Regions from separate parts of the Streptomyces polyrhachis genome, predicted to be linked through region 1. Evidence: predicted binding sites of a transcription regulator. Region 1 holds the regulator's gene; the other holds the start of a gene.
The links. Region 1 encodes HrcA, which represses chaperone genes, less so after heat shock. Its sites were predicted from a motif close to TTNGCACTCNGNNNNNCNGAGTGCNAA; they were not measured.

Region 1 (4,414 bases):
GGTTCCAGGTCCTTGTACGTGGTTACCGTCGCCAGGATGCGTTGCCAGGCGGCGCCTGTGTTCTCCGGCCAGTTCAGGGCTCGGCAGACTCCGGTCTTCCAGTCCTGGCCCCGGGGGATTGCGGGCCAGGCCGCGATGCCGACGGACGCCGGTTTCACCGCCTCCCAGACGTCGATGTACGGGTGGCCCACCACCAGGGCGTGGGCGCTGGTCACCTCGGCCGCGATACGGGACTCCTTGGAGCCGGGGACCAGGTGGTCGACCAGGATGCCCAGGCGGGCGTCCTGGTCGGGGGCGAAGTCCGCGACGATCGCGGGGAGGTCGTCGATGCCGGAGAGGTACTCCACCACCACGCCCTCGATCCGCAGGTCGTCGCCCCAGACCTTCTCCACCAGCTCCGCGTCGTGGCGGCCCTCGACGTAGATACGGCCCGCGCGGGCCACGCGGGCGCGGGCGTTCGGTACGGCCAGCGAGCCGGAGGCGGTGCGGGTGGGGCGCTGCGGTGCGGCCGCCGCGGGGCGGACCAGGGTGACCGTACGGCCGTCGATCATGAAGGCGCGGGGGGCCAGGGGGAAGACCCGGTGCCTGCCGAAGCGGTCCTCCAGGGTGACCGTGGGGCCCTCGGCGGTCTTCTCGGTACGGATCACCGCGCCGCAGAAGCCCGTCGCGACCTCCTCCGCCACCAGCCCGGGTTCGGCGGGGACCTCGGGGGCCGGGTGGGACTTCTTCCACGGGGGTGTCAGGTCGACGTGGCCGTAACGCATTCGAGGAGGTTATCCGAACCGGTGGGCCAGCTCGGTGCGTTGACGCCGTACGAACGCCGCGTCCACGACCGCGCCGTGGCCGGGGACGTACCGCGCGTCCTCGCCGCCCAGGTCCAGCAGGCGGTCCAGGGCGGCCGGCCAGTGGGCGGGGTGTGCGTCGGGGCCCGCCTGCGGGGGGCCGGACTCCTCCACGAGGTCGCCGCAGAAGACGAGCGCGGGATGCCCCGGCACCACCACCGCCAGGTCCTGCGCCGAGTGCGCCGCCCCCAGGTTCACCAGTCGTACCTCCCGGTCGCCCAGGTCCAGCGTGTGCACGTCCGCCACCAGGTGGTCGGGGGCCCGCAGGGCCGCCGCGGCCTTTGCCGCCGCCCGGTGCGGCACACCCTGGCGGATCGCGTCCTCCCGCAGCTCCTCGCGGCCCTCGGTGAGCGCCGCCCCGATGCCGGCGGGGCCGTGCAGGCGGGCGCCGGGGAAGGACGCCGTGCCCAGGACGTGGTCGAAGTGGGCGTGGGTGAGGGCGAGATCCGTCACAGGGCGGCCGAGGAGTGCCCGTACCTGCGCGGCGATCCGCGCGCCCTCCGGCAGGGTGGAGCCGGAGTCGATCAGCAGCACTTTCGTGGCGCCGGCCACCACGCCCACCGTCGCGTCCCAGCCCGGCAGCCTGCGCCGCAGCACTCCAGGGGCCAGTGCTTCCCAGTCCCGCGCCGCCATGCGGTCCTCCCTCGTGCGTACGTTGTCCACAGCCCGTGGCCTCGGGCTTGCTCCGGTCGCGGGGCGTCCCCGTACACTGGCCTGGGAAAAGCTGGCACTCGCAGATGCAGAGTGCCAGGGGTGAGACTACGGACCGAGGCCGGAGGTGGACGGCATGCTCAGTGAGCGCAGACTCGAGGTGCTGCGTGCCATCGTCCAGGACTACGTCGGCACGGAGGAGCCCGTGGGCTCCAAGGCGCTCACCGAGCGGCACAGCCTCGGCGTCTCCCCGGCCACCGTCCGCAACGACATGGCCGTGCTGGAGGACGAGGGGTACATCGCCCAGCCGCACACCAGCGCCGGGCGCATCCCCACCGACAAGGGCTACCGCCTCTTCGTCGACCAGCTCGCCGACGTCAAGCCGCTCTCCGCGCCCGAGCGGCGCGCCATCCACCACTTCCTCGACGGCGCCGTCGACCTCGACGACGTCGTGGCCCGCACGGTGCGCCTCCTGGCGCAGCTCACCCGGCAGGTCGCGGTCGTGCAGTACCCCTCGCTGACCCGCTCCACCGTGCGCCACGTCGAGCTGCTCGCGCTCTCCCCGGCCCGGCTGATGCTCGTGGTGATCACGGACACGGGGCGGGTGGAGCAGCGCCTGGTCGACTGCCAGCCGCCCTTCCCCGACACCTCGCTCGCCGATCTGCGCGCCCGGCTCAACAGCCGGGTCGTGGGCCGCCGGTTCGCGGACGTACCGCAGCTGGTGCAGGACCTGCCGGACTCCTTCGGCGCGGACGACCGCCCGACGGTCTCGGCGGTGCTGTCGACGCTGATGGAGACGCTGGTCGAGGAGACCGAGGAGCGGCTGATCATAGGCGGTACGGCCAATCTGACCCGCTTCGACCACGACTTCCCGCTGAGCATCGGGCCCGTGCTGGAGGCGCTGGAGGAGCAGGTCGTGCTGCTGCGGCTGCTCGGCGAGGCCAAGGACTCCACCATGATGGTGCGAATCGGGCACGAGAACGCACATCAGGGACTCACCTCCGCATCGGTCGTCTCCGTCGGCTACGGTGCCGGGGGTCTCGAAAACGAGGCACTGGCCAAACTCGGCGTGGTCGGACCGACCCGCATGGATTACCCGGGAACGATGGGAGCAGTACGCGCTGTGGCACGTTACGTCGGACAGATCCTGGCGGAGTCGTAAGTGGCGACGGACTACTACGGGATCCTCGGGGTGCGGCGCGACGCCTCCCAGGAGGAGATCAAGAAGGCGTTCCGGCGGCTCGCGCGCGAGCTGCACCCGGACGTGAATCCGGATCCGAAGACCCAGGAGCGGTTCAAGGAGATCAACGCCGCCTACGAGGTCCTCTCCGATCCGGAGAAGAAGCAGGTCTACGACCTGGGCGGGGACCCGCTGTCGATGAGCGGCGGCGGCTTCGGCGGCGGCCAGGGCTTCGGCAACTTCTCCGACATCATGGACGCCTTCTTCGGTACGGCCTCGCAGCGCGGCCCGCGCTCGCGGACCCGCCGGGGCCAGGACGCCATGATCCGCCTGGACATCGAGCTGGACGAGGCCGCCTTCGGCGCGACCAAGGACCTCCAGGTCGACACGGCGATCGTCTGCACCACCTGCAGCGGCGAGGGCGCGGCCCCCGGCACCACGGCGCAGACCTGCGACATGTGCCGCGGGCGCGGTGAGGTCTCGCAGGTCACGCGGTCCTTCCTGGGGCAGGTCATGACCTCCCGCCCCTGCCCGCAGTGCCAGGGCTTCGGCACGGTCGTGCCCACCCCCTGCCCCGAGTGCGCCGGCGACGGCCGGGTGCGCTCGCGCCGCAACCTCACGGTGAAGATCCCGGCGGGTGTGGACAACGGCACCCGTATCCAGCTCGCCGGCGAGGGCGAGGTCGGCCCCGGCGGCGGCCCGGCGGGCGATCTCTACGTGGAGATCCACGAGCTGCCGCACTCCACCTTCCAGCGGCGCGGCGACGACCTGCACTGCACGGTGACGATCCCGATGACGGCGGCGGCGCTGGGCACCAAGGTCTCGCTGGAGACGCTGGACGGACTGGAGGAGGTCGACATCCGGCCCGGCACCCAGTCCGGCCAGTCGATCCCGCTGCACCAGCGCGGTGTCACGCATCTGCGCGGCGGCGGTCGCGGTGACCTCATCGTGCACGTGGAGGTCACCACGCCGACGAAGCTCGATGCCGAGCAGGAGCGGCTGATGCGCCAGCTCGCCGCCCTGCGCGACGAGGAGCGGCCGCTGGGGCAGTTCCAGCCGGGCCAGCAGGGGCTGTTCTCCCGGCTGAAGGACGCGTTCAACGGCCGGTAGGGCCGCTTCTCCGTCCGGACCGGGGGTGCCGCCGGGCCCCTCCTCCCGCCCCGCGCGGGGGAGGGGCCCGGCGGATACTGGTGCGGATGTCCCCCGATACCGGTGACGAGCCGCGGGCGCCCCTGCGGCCCGCCCTGGAGGTGACGCCGTGACGGCGCCCGTCTTCGTGTCCCCCGACCTCGCCGCGGCGGCGCCCGGCGCCACGCTGGTGCTGGACGGCCCCGAGGGCCGCCACGCGGTCTCCGTCAAGCGCCTGCGGGTGGGCGAGGAGGTCGTGCTCACCGACGGCGCCGGCCTCGGCGTGCGCGCGCGGGTCGACGCTCTCGAGGGCCGCGACCGCCTCGTCGTACGGGTCGCGGAGGTTCTCGCCGAGCCGGAGCCGGCCCCGCGTATCACGGTCGTCCAGGCCCTCCCCAAGGGCGACCGGGGCGAGCTGGCGGTGGAGACGATGACGGAGACCGGCGTCGACGGGGTCGTCCCCTGGCAGGCGGCGCGCTGCGTCACGCAGTGGAAGGGCGAGCGGGGCGCCAAGGCGCTGCACAAGTGGCGCGCGACGGCCCGCGAGGCGGGCAAGCAGTCCCGCCGGCTGCGCTTCCCCGAGGTCGCGGAGGCCCGTACGACGAAGCAGGTC
Region 2 (4,414 bases), on a different contig from region 1:
ATGTCGGGGTCACCCAGCACGCACCGGTGCGAGACACCGGCGCGAGACAACTTCATACCGCTCATCCAGAGGGGCAGAGGGAACGGCCCGTTGAAGCCCCGGCAACCCTCCGACCGGTCACCTGTGCACGCGATGCAGAGGCCCCCGGCGGAGTTGGTGCCAATTCCGGCCCGTGGCGAGATCCGCCGTGGGGAAGATGAGGAAAGGCCTCCGCTCTCATGGCTGTCCAGACAGTTGCCTCCGTAGGTGCCCCCGCAGGCGCCCCCGCTTCCAGCCCCTCCTCCGATACGTCCGCCGATACGTCCGCCGCCTCCGGCGTCGACCTCGGCTCCGCCGCCGCCCTCTCCTGCCGCGAGTGCGGCCACCGCGTCGCGCTCGGCCCCGTCTTCGCCTGCGAGGAGTGCTTCGGCCCGCTGGAGGTGGCCTACGAGCTGCCGGCCGGCGACCCCGAGGCGCTGCGCGCCCGCATCGAGGCCGGCCCGCGCAGCATCTGGCGCTACGCCCCGCTGCTGCCCGTCCCCGCCGACGTGGCGGACAAGCCCAACCTCGACCCCGGCTTCACCCGCCTGATCCGCGCCGACCGCCTCGGCGCCGAACTCGGCGTCCGGCCGGGGAGGTTGTTCGTCAAGGACGACTCCGGCAACCCGACGCACTCCTTCAAGGACCGCGTCGTCGCCATCGCCGTCGAGGCCGCCCGCGCCTTCGGCTTCACCACGCTCTCCTGCTCCTCCACCGGCAACCTGGCCGGCGCGGTGGGCGCCGCCGCCGCCCGCGCGGGGCTGCGCTCCTGCGTGTTCATCCCGCACGACCTGGAGCAGGGCAAGATCCTGATGGCCGCCGTCTACGGGGGCTCGGTCGTGGGCATCGAGGGCACCTACGACGACGTCAACCGCTTCTGCTCGGAGCTGATCGGCGACCCGGTCGGCGAGGGCTGGGGCTTCACCAACGTCAACCTGCGCCCGTACTACGCCGAGGGCTCCAAGACCCTCGCCTACGAGATCTGCGAGCAGCTCGGCTGGCGGCTGCCCGACAACCTCGTCATCCCCGTCGCCTCCGGCTCCCAGCTGACGAAGATCGACAAGGGGCTCAGGGAGCTGATCGCGCTCGGCCTGGTCGAGGACAGGCCCTACCGCATCTTCGGCGCCCAGGCGCAGGGCTGCTCGCCGGTCTCGCGGGCCTACAAGGACGGCCACGAGGTGGTACGCCCGGTGCGGCCCGACACCATCGCCAAGTCCCTGGCCATCGGCAACCCGGCCGACGGGCCCTACGTGCTGGACATCGCGCGGCGCACCGGCGGCGCGGTGGAGGACGTGGACGACGCGGCGGTGGTCGAGGCGATCAAGCAACTCGCCCGCACCGAGGGCGTGTTCGCCGAGACCGCCGGCGGGGTCACCTTCGGCGTACTGGCCCGGCTGGTCGCCGACGGGCGGATCTCCCCGGATGAGACGACGGTGGCGATCAACACCGGCGACGGGCTGAAGACGCTCGACGCGGTGGCGCCGACCACCGGCCTGGCCGCGACCATCAAGCCCAGCCTGGACGCCTTCCGCGCCGCCGGCCTCGTCTGAGCCGCACCCCCACCCCCTTCCTCCTCCCCGTACTTCTGATCCTTTCGGAGGCACCGCCCCATGAGTGTGAACGTCCGTATCCCCACCATCCTGCGCACCTACACCGGCGGCGCCTCCGAGGTCGCCGCCGAGGGCGCCACCCTCGCCGAGGTGCTGGCCGACCTGGAGCGCCGGCACACCGGCATCGGCGCGCGGGTGCTGGACGACCAGGGCAAACTGCGCCGGTTCGTCAACGTCTACGTCAACGACGACGACGTCCGCTTCGCCGAGGGCCTGCAGACCGCGACGCCCGACGGGGCCGGCATCTCGATCATCCCGGCCGTCGCGGGCGGCTGCTGACCCGTCCTCCCCTCGTACGACGCGCCCTGCCGGACTCCCGTACCGGCGGGGCGCGTCGTGCTGTCCGCGGCCGGCCGGACGGGGCCGGGGAAGCACCGGATGGCACGGGGCACGGGCCCGGTGGCGGTAGGGTTGGGGCGTTCCCGGCCTCTCTGTTGGACGTCCGCCGGATGGACCATGCCCGACGCATATGAGAACGCGACAAGTTGTGCCGTGAACAGGTGCGTGAATTGTCGTGTTGGCGGGCTATGCCCGGCCCGATTTGCCCGGCCAATACGGTACTTGAGGCGACAAAGGGCGATCCGGCGTGTCCAGATTTCTCGTCCGAATGGCCTGTTGCACTGGGCATCTGTGCGGATACATTCAGCGGCGGTCGACGCGTTCCGGCGTACCCCTCCCAGGTGTTGGGAGGCGGTCGGGGGGTGAGGTCTGACCCGGGGCCGCGGAGTGCGGACCTGTGTAAGGGCCGGCAATAGGGGAGTAAGGAATGGCTCAGGGCACCGTCAAGTGGTTCAACGCGGAGAAGGGCTACGGCTTCATCGCGGTCGACGGTGGTGCGGATGTCTTCGTCCACTACAGCGCGATTCAGATGGACGGCTACCGCACCCTCGAGGAAGGCCAGCGGGTCGAGTTCGAGATCTCGCAGGGCCAGAAGGGGCCGCAGGCGGACATGGTCCGCCTCGCAGCGGGCTGAGCTTCGCAGCGCGTTCGGCCACGGCACGACCACACGGCTACGTACAACCGCACGACAGCGCACGGTCACAGGCCCGCATCCGGGGAGGGATGCGGGCCTGTGGCCTGCGCGGGGCCGGTGCGGGCCCTGCGTGCGTCCCGGATCCGCTTGCACTCGACCACCCCGAGTGCTAATCATTGGCGTTAGCACTCTCCCCGTGAGAGTGACAACAGACAGGACCGGAGTTCGGTGAGGTCCGCGAGGGGCGGAGCAGGGATCCGCCCCCGGCGCGGGCCGTCCGTCGCGGGCGCCAGCGCGGTCCGGAGCAATCCGTCCCCACGTCCCGACCCGTTCGGGCGGGGGATGCCCACTCATCCTGGGAGGACCACTTCACATGGCCAAGACCATCGCGTTCGACGAAGAGGCACGGCGCGGCCTCGAGCGCGGCATGAACCAGCTCGCCGACGCCGTCCGGGTCACCCTCGGCCCCAAGGGCCGCAACGTCGTCCTGGAGAAGAAGTGGGGCGCCCCCACGATCACCAACGACGGCGTCTCCATCGCCAAGGAGATCGAGCTCGAGGACCCGTACGAGAAGATCGGGGCCGAGCTGGTCAAGGAGGTCGCGAAGAAGACGGACGACGTCGCCGGTGACGGCACGACGACCGCGACCGTCCTGGCGCAGGCGCTGGTCCGCGAGGGCCTGCGCAACGTCGCCGCCGGCGCCAACCCGATGGCCCTCAAGCGCGGCATCGAGAAGGCCGTCGAGGCCGTCTCCGCCGCCCTGCTGGCGCAGGCCAAGGACGTGGAGACCAAGGAGCAGATCGCCTCCACCGCCTCCATCTCCGCCGCCGACACGCAGATCGGCGACCTGATCGCCGAGGCGATGGACAAGGTCGGCAAGGAAGGCGTCATCACCGTCGAGGAGTCCCAGACCTTCGGTCTGGAGCTGGAGCTCACCGAGGGTATGCGCTTCGACAAGGGCTACATCTCGGCGTACTTCGTCACGGACCTGGAGCGCATGGAGGCCGTCCTGGAGGACGCCTACATCCTGCTCACCAACTCCAAGATCTCCAGCGTGAAGGACATCCTCCCGCTGCTGGAGAAGGTCATGCAGACGGGCAAGCCGCTGCTGATCATCGCCGAGGACGTCGAGGGCGAGGCGCTCTCCACGCTCGTCGTCAACAAGATCCGCGGCACCTTCAAGTCCTGCGCCGTCAAGGCCCCGGGCTTCGGCGACCGCCGCAAGGCCATGCTGAACGACATCGCCATCCTCACCGGCGGCCAGGTCATCTCCGAGGAGGTCGGCCTCAAGCTGGAGAACGCGGGCCTGGACCTGCTGGGCCGCGCCCGCAAGATCGTCGTCACCAAGGACGAGACCACGATCGTCGACGGCGCCGGCGACTCCGAGGCCGTGCAGGGCCGGGTCAACCAGATCCGTGCCGAGATCGAGTCCTCCGACTCGGACTACGACCGCGAGAAGCTGCAGGAGCGCCTGGCCAAGCTGGCCGGCGGTGTCGCGGTGATCAAGGCCGGCGCGGCCACCGAGGTGGAGCTCAAGGAGCGCAAGCACCGCATCGAGGACGCCGTGCGCAACGCCAAGGCGGCCGTCGAGGAGGGCATCGTCGCCGGCGGCGGCGTGGCCCTGCTGCAGGCGGGCGACGCCTTCGACAAGCTCGACCTCGAAGGTGACGAGGCCACCGGTGCCGAGATCGTGCGCAAGTCGCTTGAGGCGCCGCTGAAGCAGATCGCCGTGAACGCCGGCCTTGAGGGCGGCGTCGTGGTGGAGAAGGTGCGCAGCCTTCCCATCGGTGAGGGCCTGAACGCCGCCACCGGC

Region 2: a site for HrcA is predicted at 2,748-2,774, ahead of groL (chaperonin GroEL). Genes of this name have one in related genera too.

The regions. Positions count from the first base shown of each region.
Region 1 is NZ_JBHSZO010000035.1:5,079-9,492, reverse strand. It holds gene ACFQLX_RS20270 (DUF3097 domain-containing protein) at 1-764, opposite strand, end outside; gene ACFQLX_RS20265 (MBL fold metallo-hydrolase) at 774-1,475, opposite strand; gene hrcA (heat-inducible transcriptional repressor HrcA) at 1,630-2,655, shown strand; gene dnaJ (molecular chaperone DnaJ) at 2,656-3,783, shown strand; gene ACFQLX_RS20250 (16S rRNA (uracil(1498)-N(3))-methyltransferase) at 3,932-4,414, shown strand, end outside.
Region 2 is NZ_JBHSZO010000014.1:81,423-85,836, forward strand. It holds SAM riboswitch class I at 59-203, shown strand; gene thrC (threonine synthase) at 219-1,568, shown strand; gene ACFQLX_RS11220 (MoaD/ThiS family protein) at 1,629-1,907, shown strand; gene ACFQLX_RS11225 (cold-shock protein) at 2,395-2,601, shown strand; gene groL (chaperonin GroEL) at 2,975-4,414, shown strand, end outside.